DNA from 2 places in the Solibacillus ferritrahens genome. Region 1 is predicted to be linked to the other one. Evidence: riboswitches for the same ligand, from Rfam matches in the RefSeq annotation. Region 1 holds a riboswitch; the other holds the start of a gene.

Region 1 (4,798 bases):
AGATGATTTGAATTAATTCATCACGATCGATTAAATAAACGTCATTAATGTCTGCAAGTTTTTCGGCCTGCCGGGTAAAATGACTGTTTGTTACAACCCATGCTTCTGTTGCCTCATACATTTTCACCGCACCGATAATCTCCTGTACAGCCTTTACACCGACCGTGCTGGAATACCGTTTTGCCTGCACGGCAATGATGTCTTTCCCATCCTTCAAAATGAGGTCCGCACCATAATCGCCACTCGTTGCAGTATAGCTCACTTTAAAACCGCGGCGTTTAAACAATTCTCCTAAAAACTTTTCGAAATCTTCACCGCTCATTTGGTCGACTTCTCGAATACCGGATTTCCGTAACTTTCTTATTATTCGTGTTTTCAGCCAAATTATAAAACCGATATAGAGTACGAAATAAGTGATAATTCCAATACCCATACCTTCTAAAGTTTTCGTTGCATTAAAACCAACTGCAGCAGCTAAGGTAATGAAAAATAACGGAATAATCGGCAGCCTTTTTTTATTTCGTCTTCTTTTTTTACGCAATAGTTCAGTACTCCTTTTATTTACTCACCTTATTATAGCATAAAAGGGTACATACGTTTGGCTAGATTGTTTGATTCTTTGCGCTTATAAATGAAGCAAAAAATAACAAAACTGAAATCAAAATAAATAACAGAAGAGGCATGGACCAACTATTCGTCAAATCATGTACATAACCGAATAGAACAGGCCCGACAGCTGCGACTAAATAGCCAATTGATTGCGCAAAGCCGGAGAGCTCCGCTGCATCGTAAGCAGTTTCTGTACGTAGTGAAAACAGCATCAATACTAAACCAAATGAAGCTCCGCCTGCAAAACCTAAAAAGATCATCCATAAAATCGCAAGGCTTGTCCATTCCATCAACACACCAGTAAAGCCAATTAAGTAGCAAATCGTAAAGAAAATGACGATTGGACGCTGTGAAATGAGCTTCCCTGCAATAATTGGAATAACAAACGTCATCGGAATTTGTGCAAATTGCATAACAGAAACCATCCAACCGGCCGCGGTAGCATCCAAACCTTGGCTAACAAAAATTTCTGGCAGCCATGCAGAAGAGCAGTAAAATAAAAAAGATTGAAAGCCCATTGCTCCTGCAACTGCCCAAGCGAGCGGTGATTTCCACATCTGCGTTTTCATTGTCTGTGATGTCGACATATGCAAGTCCACTTTTGGTGTTCGCAAAATCGGTATCCATATAACTAATGTCAGAACACCTAAAACAATCGAAAAGCCTAAAGCCATTTGCCAGCCTGCATTTGTGGCAATCGGAAAACTAAAGCCAGCTGCAAGTCCGGAAGAAATATTCATCGATACGGAATACACCCCTGTTAACAAGCCGATATGCAGCGGGAATTTCCATTTGAAATAACTCGGAATAAGAACATTTCCAAAAGCGATGGCAATCCCTATAAGAATTGTTCCTCCAATCAGAAGTGTTGTTTCACCTACTGAACGTAGTAATATTCCGATACAAAGTAAAATTACTGAATAAAATAAAGTCCATTCCATACCCCATTTACGTGCTATGCGTGGTGCAAAAGGAGAAACAATAGCAAACGCGACTAACGGAATAGTTGTTAAAAATCCTGCAAGAACGTTTGAGATGCCGAGGCCATCCCGAATAAAAGAAATGATTGGACCTACTACAGTAATTGGTGTACGTAAAGTAGTAGCGAATAGGAATACAGCAACCATAAAAAAGAGAAGTGGTTTATTCGATAGTATTTTTTTGCTGTTTTGGTTTATTTTTTGTTCATTCATGAATGAGGCTCCTTTTCCTGCAACAACGCCGTTGAATAGTGAGAATAATCTTAAAAAACTGAAAAATAGCAACGCGTTGCCATCAAAAAAATATTATGTTAGACTAATAATCATTATTTCAATTAAATATATTACCTCATGTAAATGTATGGGGTAGAGGTCGCAATCATTAAAATTAGTATAGCGGAGATTGAGAAGAATCTGTGAAGCTTTATGAAAGGAATGATTGCCGAAGTGTTATTTTTCTTCTTAAATATAACGCTGGGGCTGTCTCCGATAAGGAACAGAACTGTCACATGTGTAAGCATGTGTTGAGCTATCTTTCAAGTTTGATGAGGTGTAATTATAACCATCACAAAAACTTGTGGTGGTTTTTCTTTTTACACTTCACCGAACAAAACAAAAAGGGAGTTTTATAATCATGAGTGAAATTAAAATAGATCAGCTCGGCAATAAAAACGAGCTGAAAAGAGGATTAAAAAGCCGCCATGTTACGATGATTTCGTTAGGTGGAACGATTGGTACAGGACTATTTTTAGCATCAGGTGGTGCCATTGCACAGGCAGGTCCTGGTGGGGCATTGCTCGCATATGCATTAATCGGGGTTATGGTATATTTCCTAATGACGTCATTAGGTGAAATGGCTGCTTATATGCCGACATCAGGTTCGTTTAGTACGTATGCAACGAAATTTGTAGACCCGGCATTAGGATTTGCGCTTGGTTGGAACTATTGGTACAACTGGGCAATTACGATTGCGGCGGAAATTGCTGCCGTTTCATTAATTATGAAATATTGGTTCCCGGACAGCTCGTCGATTGTATGGACGCTTTTATTTATAGCGGTCGTATTAACGTTTAACTTGTTATCTGTAAAAGCTTTTGGTGAAGCAGAATATTGGTTCGCGATGATTAAAGTTGCAACGGTTATTGTATTTATCATTGTCAGCTTTTTAATGATTTTCGGAATTTTAGGTGGGAATGACCCGGTGGGCTTCACGAACTTTTTTGCAGGAGATGCACCATTTAACGGGGGCTTCCTGGCACTATTCGGTATTTTCTTGGCAGCTGGTTTCTCATTCCAAGGTACGGAAATGCTTGGTGTAACAGCAGGTGAAACAGACGACCCAGGAAAAAACATTCCAAAGGCGGTAAAATCAGTGTTTTGGCGTATTTTACTGTTTTACATTTTCGCTATTGGCGCAATTGGATTACTTATTCCATATACAGATTCACGCCTTTTATCAGAAGATATTGCGACAAGTCCATTTACATTAGTATTTGAAAACTTAGGTGTCGCATTTGCAGCATCTGTTATGAATGCGATTATTTTAACAGCAATGCTTTCTGCAGGGAACTCAGGTCTTTATGCAGCAAGTCGTATGCTTTATCAATTAGCAGTAGATGGCAAAGCACCAAAACTGTTTATGAAAGTAACGACGCGCGGCATTCCGATGTATGCCTTACTTGCTACATTAGCAGTAGGTTCACTAGCATTTTTAGCTTCATTCTTTGGCGATGGTGTCGTATATATTTGGTTATTGAACGCTTCAGGTATGTCCGGCTTTATTGCATGGCTCGGTATTGCGATTAGTCATTATCGCTTCCGTCGCGCATATGTCGCACAAGGAAAGTCATTAAGTGATTTACCATATGTATCAAAATTCTTCCCATTCGGCCCGCTGTTTGCCTTTGCATTATGTATGATTGTTGTACTTGGTCAAAACTATATGGCCTTTATGGGCGGGACAATTGACTGGTATGGCGTTGTTGTTTCATACATCGGCTTACCGTTATTTGCTTCATTATGGATTTTCTATAAGGTAAAACATAAAACAAAAATCGTTCCTTTAATGGACTGTGATTTATCAAATAAATAAGATTAAAACGTAATGTTAGCATCAGCTTTCATTGCGTTTTTTTTGTGGAGTGAATGGAGCTTGTGCTGTTTAATTTAATTAGTTTTGAAAGTGGACATTAAGGAGAACGAAGTGACGAATATGTAAGGGAGAGTGTCTATTAAGTGAAACAGAGTGTCTAAAATGTTCATGTAGGTGGCGAATATATGTATTTAAGTGTCTATTATCGCAAATGTAGCGGTGAAAATAATTTTGCTCTCGATTATGAAATGCCCTTTAGCCTAACTTTTATACTTTAAAAGGAAGGAATGGTATTATAGAAGAAATGAAAAATCTCTATAGTTATAAGGAAGTGTTAGGAATGCCTATTTCAACAGGTTTATATAAGAAAATGCATCAATGGTTAATGGGCGAAGATGGAAAAATTGTAGCGTTTCGTCCGTTTTTAACAAATGGAAATCCCTACAAATCACGAATTTTCCTAATCAGCACAAACGCAGTACCCTTTTTTAAAGTAGAAGATAGAAGTGAACAGATTTTTGCAGAGTCATTAGTAAATAGAGAGCTTTTAAAAGAGCTTTATTTGAGTGAAATAAAGGGAGCCCCTCGTGAATTTAAAGGTTCTTTACAATTTGAGGCATGGCTAAAAAAGCATTATAACGAATCGCTTATTTATACTTCTTTAAATACGTATCAAATAGAATTGACAGATCATGCAAAAAATGCAAAAAAAGAAGATGCCGCTAATTTTGAACGCGGGCAAACAATTTTCAAAGAAGTAATGGAAGAGTTTCAGCCGGAAATCATTATTTTACAAGGGTCAGCTACCTTCAATCAATTTAAAACTCTATATGCAGAGAATATTGTTATTTTCAATGAAGATGAGATGAAAGTGCAAGTTCTGGAGGAAATGGGTGCAATTGCTGAGGTGAGTTATGGTAATGGAAAGAAGACCCTCGTTTTTGTAACACGTAGTATGAGCTATTTTGGCTCTGAGGGGAAAAATTTCGAACGATTCAAAGAAAATTTAGCCAAGAATTTATTGGTAAAAGCCTAAAGCCGAACATTCACTTCGGTATTATCACTTTTTTGTTCAAATTTCCGAAAAATAAGAATAGTTTTACTTTTGTGAGATTAT
Region 2 (4,798 bases), on a different contig from region 1:
TGAAACGATACCGACAATATAGAATGCCAACATTAATGGATTGTCAACGATTTCCACCATCATATCGAAGTTAACTTCAGCACCAAACGCTTTTTGAATACGCGTTTGGAAAATGTGCCACGCAATGAAAATTACTAGGAAGATTCCTGTAAAACGTTGTAAAGCAAACATCCAGTTACGGAATGTGCTGAAACGACCCGTATTGTGTGTAGATGTAAATGCAATAAACACACCATAGAATCCGTGGAACATTAATGGAATATAGATAATAATCCATTCCATTGCTAACAATAACGAATGTGGAACTAATTCCATCATACCTGTTGCGTTATTGTAAACCTCTTCACCACCAACTGCAGTGAAGTTCAAAGTTAAGTGGAACACCAAGAACAACCCGACAGGAACTACACCTAATAACGAGTGTAAGCGGCGCCATAAAAATTCACGATCTTTCGACAAAACTGTTACCCCCCTTAGTACTTGAAATACACAATGTGCAACGCCTCAAAATTGTAAACGTTGTGTTATTGACTGCGCATTTCATCATGGTACAATATTATGACATGTCCATTGTACTCTCAACAGATACTAGCGTCAAGGTAACGAGGGATATTTTATAATCATTTTAAAGACGGATTTATGCTATTTAAAGTCCAGTTTTTTCTACTTATAACTATTTTCTTCCTGAAAGAATGAAAATTATAAGAAAATTTATGAAAGAGGTTTTTAATATGGAGGGGTACAAAATGAAAACGATTCCAAGTTTTGGATATGAAATCCTTCGCGATCATCTTCTACCATCGATTTTAGGTAAGCATGAGGAAGATGTTTTATATTGGGCAGGGAAAGAACTCGCACGTAAATTTCCGCTATTTGCCATGGATGAGCTTCCTTCATTTTTTGGGGAGGCCGGTTGGGGTCAGTTAATTTTAGATAAAGAAATAAAGGATGAACTTCATTACATACTTATGACAACCGAGGAAATGTCGATTAATATTGAGCAGCGCTGTTTTCGTTTAGAGGCTGGCTTTTTGGCCGAGCAAAAACAAAAGCAACTCGGTTACTTAACCGAATGCTATGTAGAAAAAATCGAAAAGAAGAATTACGTCAAATTCATTTTAAAGTGGGATTTAAAAGAGAAGATTTGAGCATAACTAAAAACTGTTGCTTTTTTTTAGAAAGCAACAGTTTTTAGTTCCTTTAATATCATAAATATAGCATTATCACTATTAATTAGCACCAAGAAAGCTCTAAATTTATCTTCTACCTTATTTTATGAAGCCGGAACTTCCTTCATTGCTATATTAAATTCCTCATGCAAAGCGTTTGCAGCATACACCATATCTTCTTGTGGAACAACGACTGACACTTTTATTTCAGATGTACTAACCATTTTAACCGGAATATGCTCACGTCCTAGACGCGCAAACATGCGTGCCGCAACTCCTGGATTCGAAGCCATCGCTGATCCAATAATCGATACTTTAGCCAAACCGACTTCAAAATCTGCAAAACTAAATCCTAGTGACAGTTTACTCGATTCTAATACACGTAAAGCTTCTGCAAACTCTACTTTAGATATTGTAAAGGAAATAGTAGGCTTTATCCCATCAATTACTGCCTGCACAATAATATCAACATTGATATCATTTTCTGCTAAAACACTAAATACTTCGGCTAATGACGCTGTTTCATATGAATCATATCCAATTGTTAAACGAATAATATCAGATTCGTATGCCACCCCGCGCACAAGTAAATTCTTTTCCATGTCTACATCCCCTTTTATTAATGTACCTTCTACATCCTCTTTAGCTGAGCGTACAACGATTGGCATATTGTATTTTTTTGCAAGCTCAACCGCACGAGGATGCAAAATTTTAGTACCTAAATTTGAAAACTCCAACATTTCATCATATGAAATCTCAGAAAGTTTTGTAGCACTTTCAACACGCTGAGGATCTGCCGTATAAATACCCTCCACCGATGAATAAATATCGACACGCTCCGCATTTAAAGCAACCGCTAATGCAACAGCGGAAGTTTCAGATCCACCTTTCCCTAATGTCGAAATGTTATCGGTCTCTGTTATTCCTTGAAAACCTGATACAACAACGATTTCTCCTAATTCAAAATGCTTTTCAATACGTTTATTATCTACAAAATCAATCCGGGCATTACCATATTTTTCATTCGTTTGAATACCTGCCTGCCAACCGACAAGTGAAACTGCTTTCCCACCATGCTCTTGAATCGCTATTGCAAGAAGGGCACTAGTCAACTGCGCTCCTGTAGCGATTAATGCATCCATATCACGCTTCGACGGTTCATGCGTAATTTCCGCTGCAAATTGGCGTAAATTTTGACGAATGGGTGTCATCGAAGAAACGACAACGACTAAGTTTATGCCGCGACCTTGCTCTTTTATCACCTTTTTTGCAACCTGTACTATTTTTTCTGTTGTTGCCAACATAGGTCCACCAAACTTTACTACGACTGTTTGCAATCTCTTCCACTCCTTATTTTTGCGCATAAAAAAAAACGACTTTCCATATGTTCATGGAAAGTCGCCGTCAATACAAATAAAAGTTTATATGCTTTTCAGGATAGCTCTCCAGAACATAAAGTTCTGACAATCTTACATTTCTTAAATGTAAAACCAGCAAAACACGTGAACAATACGCATTTCACTTCGGCAGAATTCCCTTTCAATTGCTGTCGCTGGAATTGTTCTTCCTCGAGCAATTTACTCTTTAATACTGCACCTCTATCATTAGTAACTATTGAATTACCATTTATAGTAACATAACCTTATTATTTATTCAATGATGCTTCGTGAAAATGGCGATAAATCACTTCTGCTAATTTTGCAGGGACACCGGCTTCTTGCAATTGCAGCTCAGTTGCTTCACGAATTTTCTTCACCGATCCGAAATGCTTCATAAGTTGTTGTTTACGTTTAGGTCCTACCCCTGCAATGCCATCAAGTACGGATGTAATTGCATTCGTCTGATGTTGTTGACGCAAAAATGTAATGGCAAACCGGTGTACTTCATCTTGTATACGCTGCAATAAGTAAAATCCATCACTTGTCCGTTTTAAAGGTACAACTTCCGGTGGAGCACCAAACAACAGCTGTGATGTATTATGCTTATCATCTTTTGCAAGACCTGCTATTGGGATCATTAATCCTAACTCATCTTCAATTACTTCTCTTGCGACCTCCATTTGTCCCTTTCCCCCATCAATTAGGATTAAGTCCGGTAGTGGTAAATTCTCCCGCAATACTCGTGTATAACGACGACGAATGACCTCTTGCATCGCGCCATAATCATCATGTTTTGCGGCTTCCCGCGTTTTATATTTCCGGTATTCTTTTTTTGCAGGCTTCCCGTCAACAAAAACAACCATTGCAGAAACAGGATCCGCACCGTGCATATGACTATTATCAAAAGCTTCTATACGGAGTGGCAATGGAATTTGCATAGCTTCGGCAAGTGCTTCACAAGCTCCTACTGTTCGTTCTTCCTGCCGCTCAATTAACTGGAATTTCCCATGTATTGCAATATTGGCATTTTTCATCGCTAGATCGACCAGCTCTTTTTTTGTTCCGCGCTTTGGGGTTTGTACCTTTACATTTAAAAGCTTTTGCAAAATCGTTCCATCAATTGTCTTTGGTACGAAAATCTCTTTTGGTAGTAAATGATGTGGCTGCTCGTAAAAACGTCCGACAAATGTTAAAAATTCTTCTTCCGCCTCGTTATAAATAGGGAAAATGGAAACATCACGTTCAATTAATTTTCCTTGCCGTACAAAAAATACTTGTACACACATCCAGCCTTTTTCGACCGCATAGCCAAATACATCTCGATTGCTCAAATCATCCGATACTATTTTTTGCTTTTGCATAACCTGCTCGATATGTGCAATTAAATCCCGGAATTCCTTGGCCCGTTCAAATTCAAGCTTTTCGGCGGCATCCAGCATTTTTTGCTGAAGGTCATTTTGAATCTCTTCGACACCACCGTTTAGAAACTTTGAAATTTCACCAATCATTTCATCATATACTTGTTTTTCAATGTCTTTTACACAGGGGGCTAAACATTGCCCTAAATGATAATACAGGCATACTTGATTTGGCAGATGTGTACATTTACGAAGTGGATATAAACGATCGAGCAATTTCCGCGTTTCATTGGCAGCATACGCATTTGGATAAGGTCCAAAATATTTTGCCTTATCCTTTTTTACTTTCCTAGTTGTTATTATTCGAGGGTAACGTTCATTCGTTATTTTTATATAAGGATATGTTTTATCATCTGTTAACTTCACATTATATTTCGGATCATGTAATTTTATTAAATTCAGCTCTAGTATAAGTGCTTCAAGATCACTTGAAGTTACAATATATTCAAAGTCCTCTATTTCACTGACTAATCTCGCTGTTTTACCATCATGGCTGCCTGTAAAATACGAACGCACTCGGTTTTTTAATACTTTCGCCTTGCCGACATATATTATTGTGCCTTGACGGTCTTTCATAATATAGCAGCCGGACTCATTCGGTAATATTTCTAGCTTTGCTTTAATATTTGCATTCATATTCTCACCCATTTGGATATGTCATTCACTTTATTTTAACTTATAGTCCTATAAGAAAAAAGCCGTACACCTTATTAGGCATACGGCTTTACAATTTAATTATTTGTTATCGTTAATAAAGTCGATTAAAGCTTCTTTTGGCATGAAGCCAGCAGTTTTTGCTTTTAATTCACCATCAACAAATAATAATAATGAT

Evidence for each region. A riboswitch is a leader RNA that binds a small molecule or an ion and turns the genes downstream of it on or off. The one in region 1 is predicted to bind lysine.
Region 2: another riboswitch for lysine. It lies ahead of SNE38_RS15860 (aspartate kinase); the one in region 1 lies ahead of SNE38_RS12225 (amino acid permease).

The regions. Positions count from the first base shown of each region.
Region 1 is NZ_JAXCLE010000011.1:92,404-97,201, reverse strand. Features, by position in the region: gene SNE38_RS12235 (restriction endonuclease) at 1-541, opposite strand, end outside; gene SNE38_RS12230 (CynX/NimT family MFS transporter) at 603-1,802, opposite strand; lysine riboswitch at 1,949-2,129, shown strand; gene SNE38_RS12225 (amino acid permease) at 2,224-3,681, shown strand; gene SNE38_RS12220 (RNA 2'-phosphotransferase) at 3,986-4,717, shown strand.
Region 2 is NZ_JAXCLE010000019.1:26,253-31,050, reverse strand. Features, by position in the region: gene SNE38_RS15870 (succinate dehydrogenase cytochrome b558 subunit) at 1-459, opposite strand, end outside; gene SNE38_RS15865 (YslB family protein) at 732-1,148, shown strand; gene SNE38_RS15860 (aspartate kinase) at 1,274-2,506, opposite strand; lysine riboswitch at 2,600-2,778, opposite strand; gene uvrC (excinuclease ABC subunit UvrC) at 2,815-4,602, opposite strand; gene trxA (thioredoxin) at 4,702-4,798, opposite strand, start outside.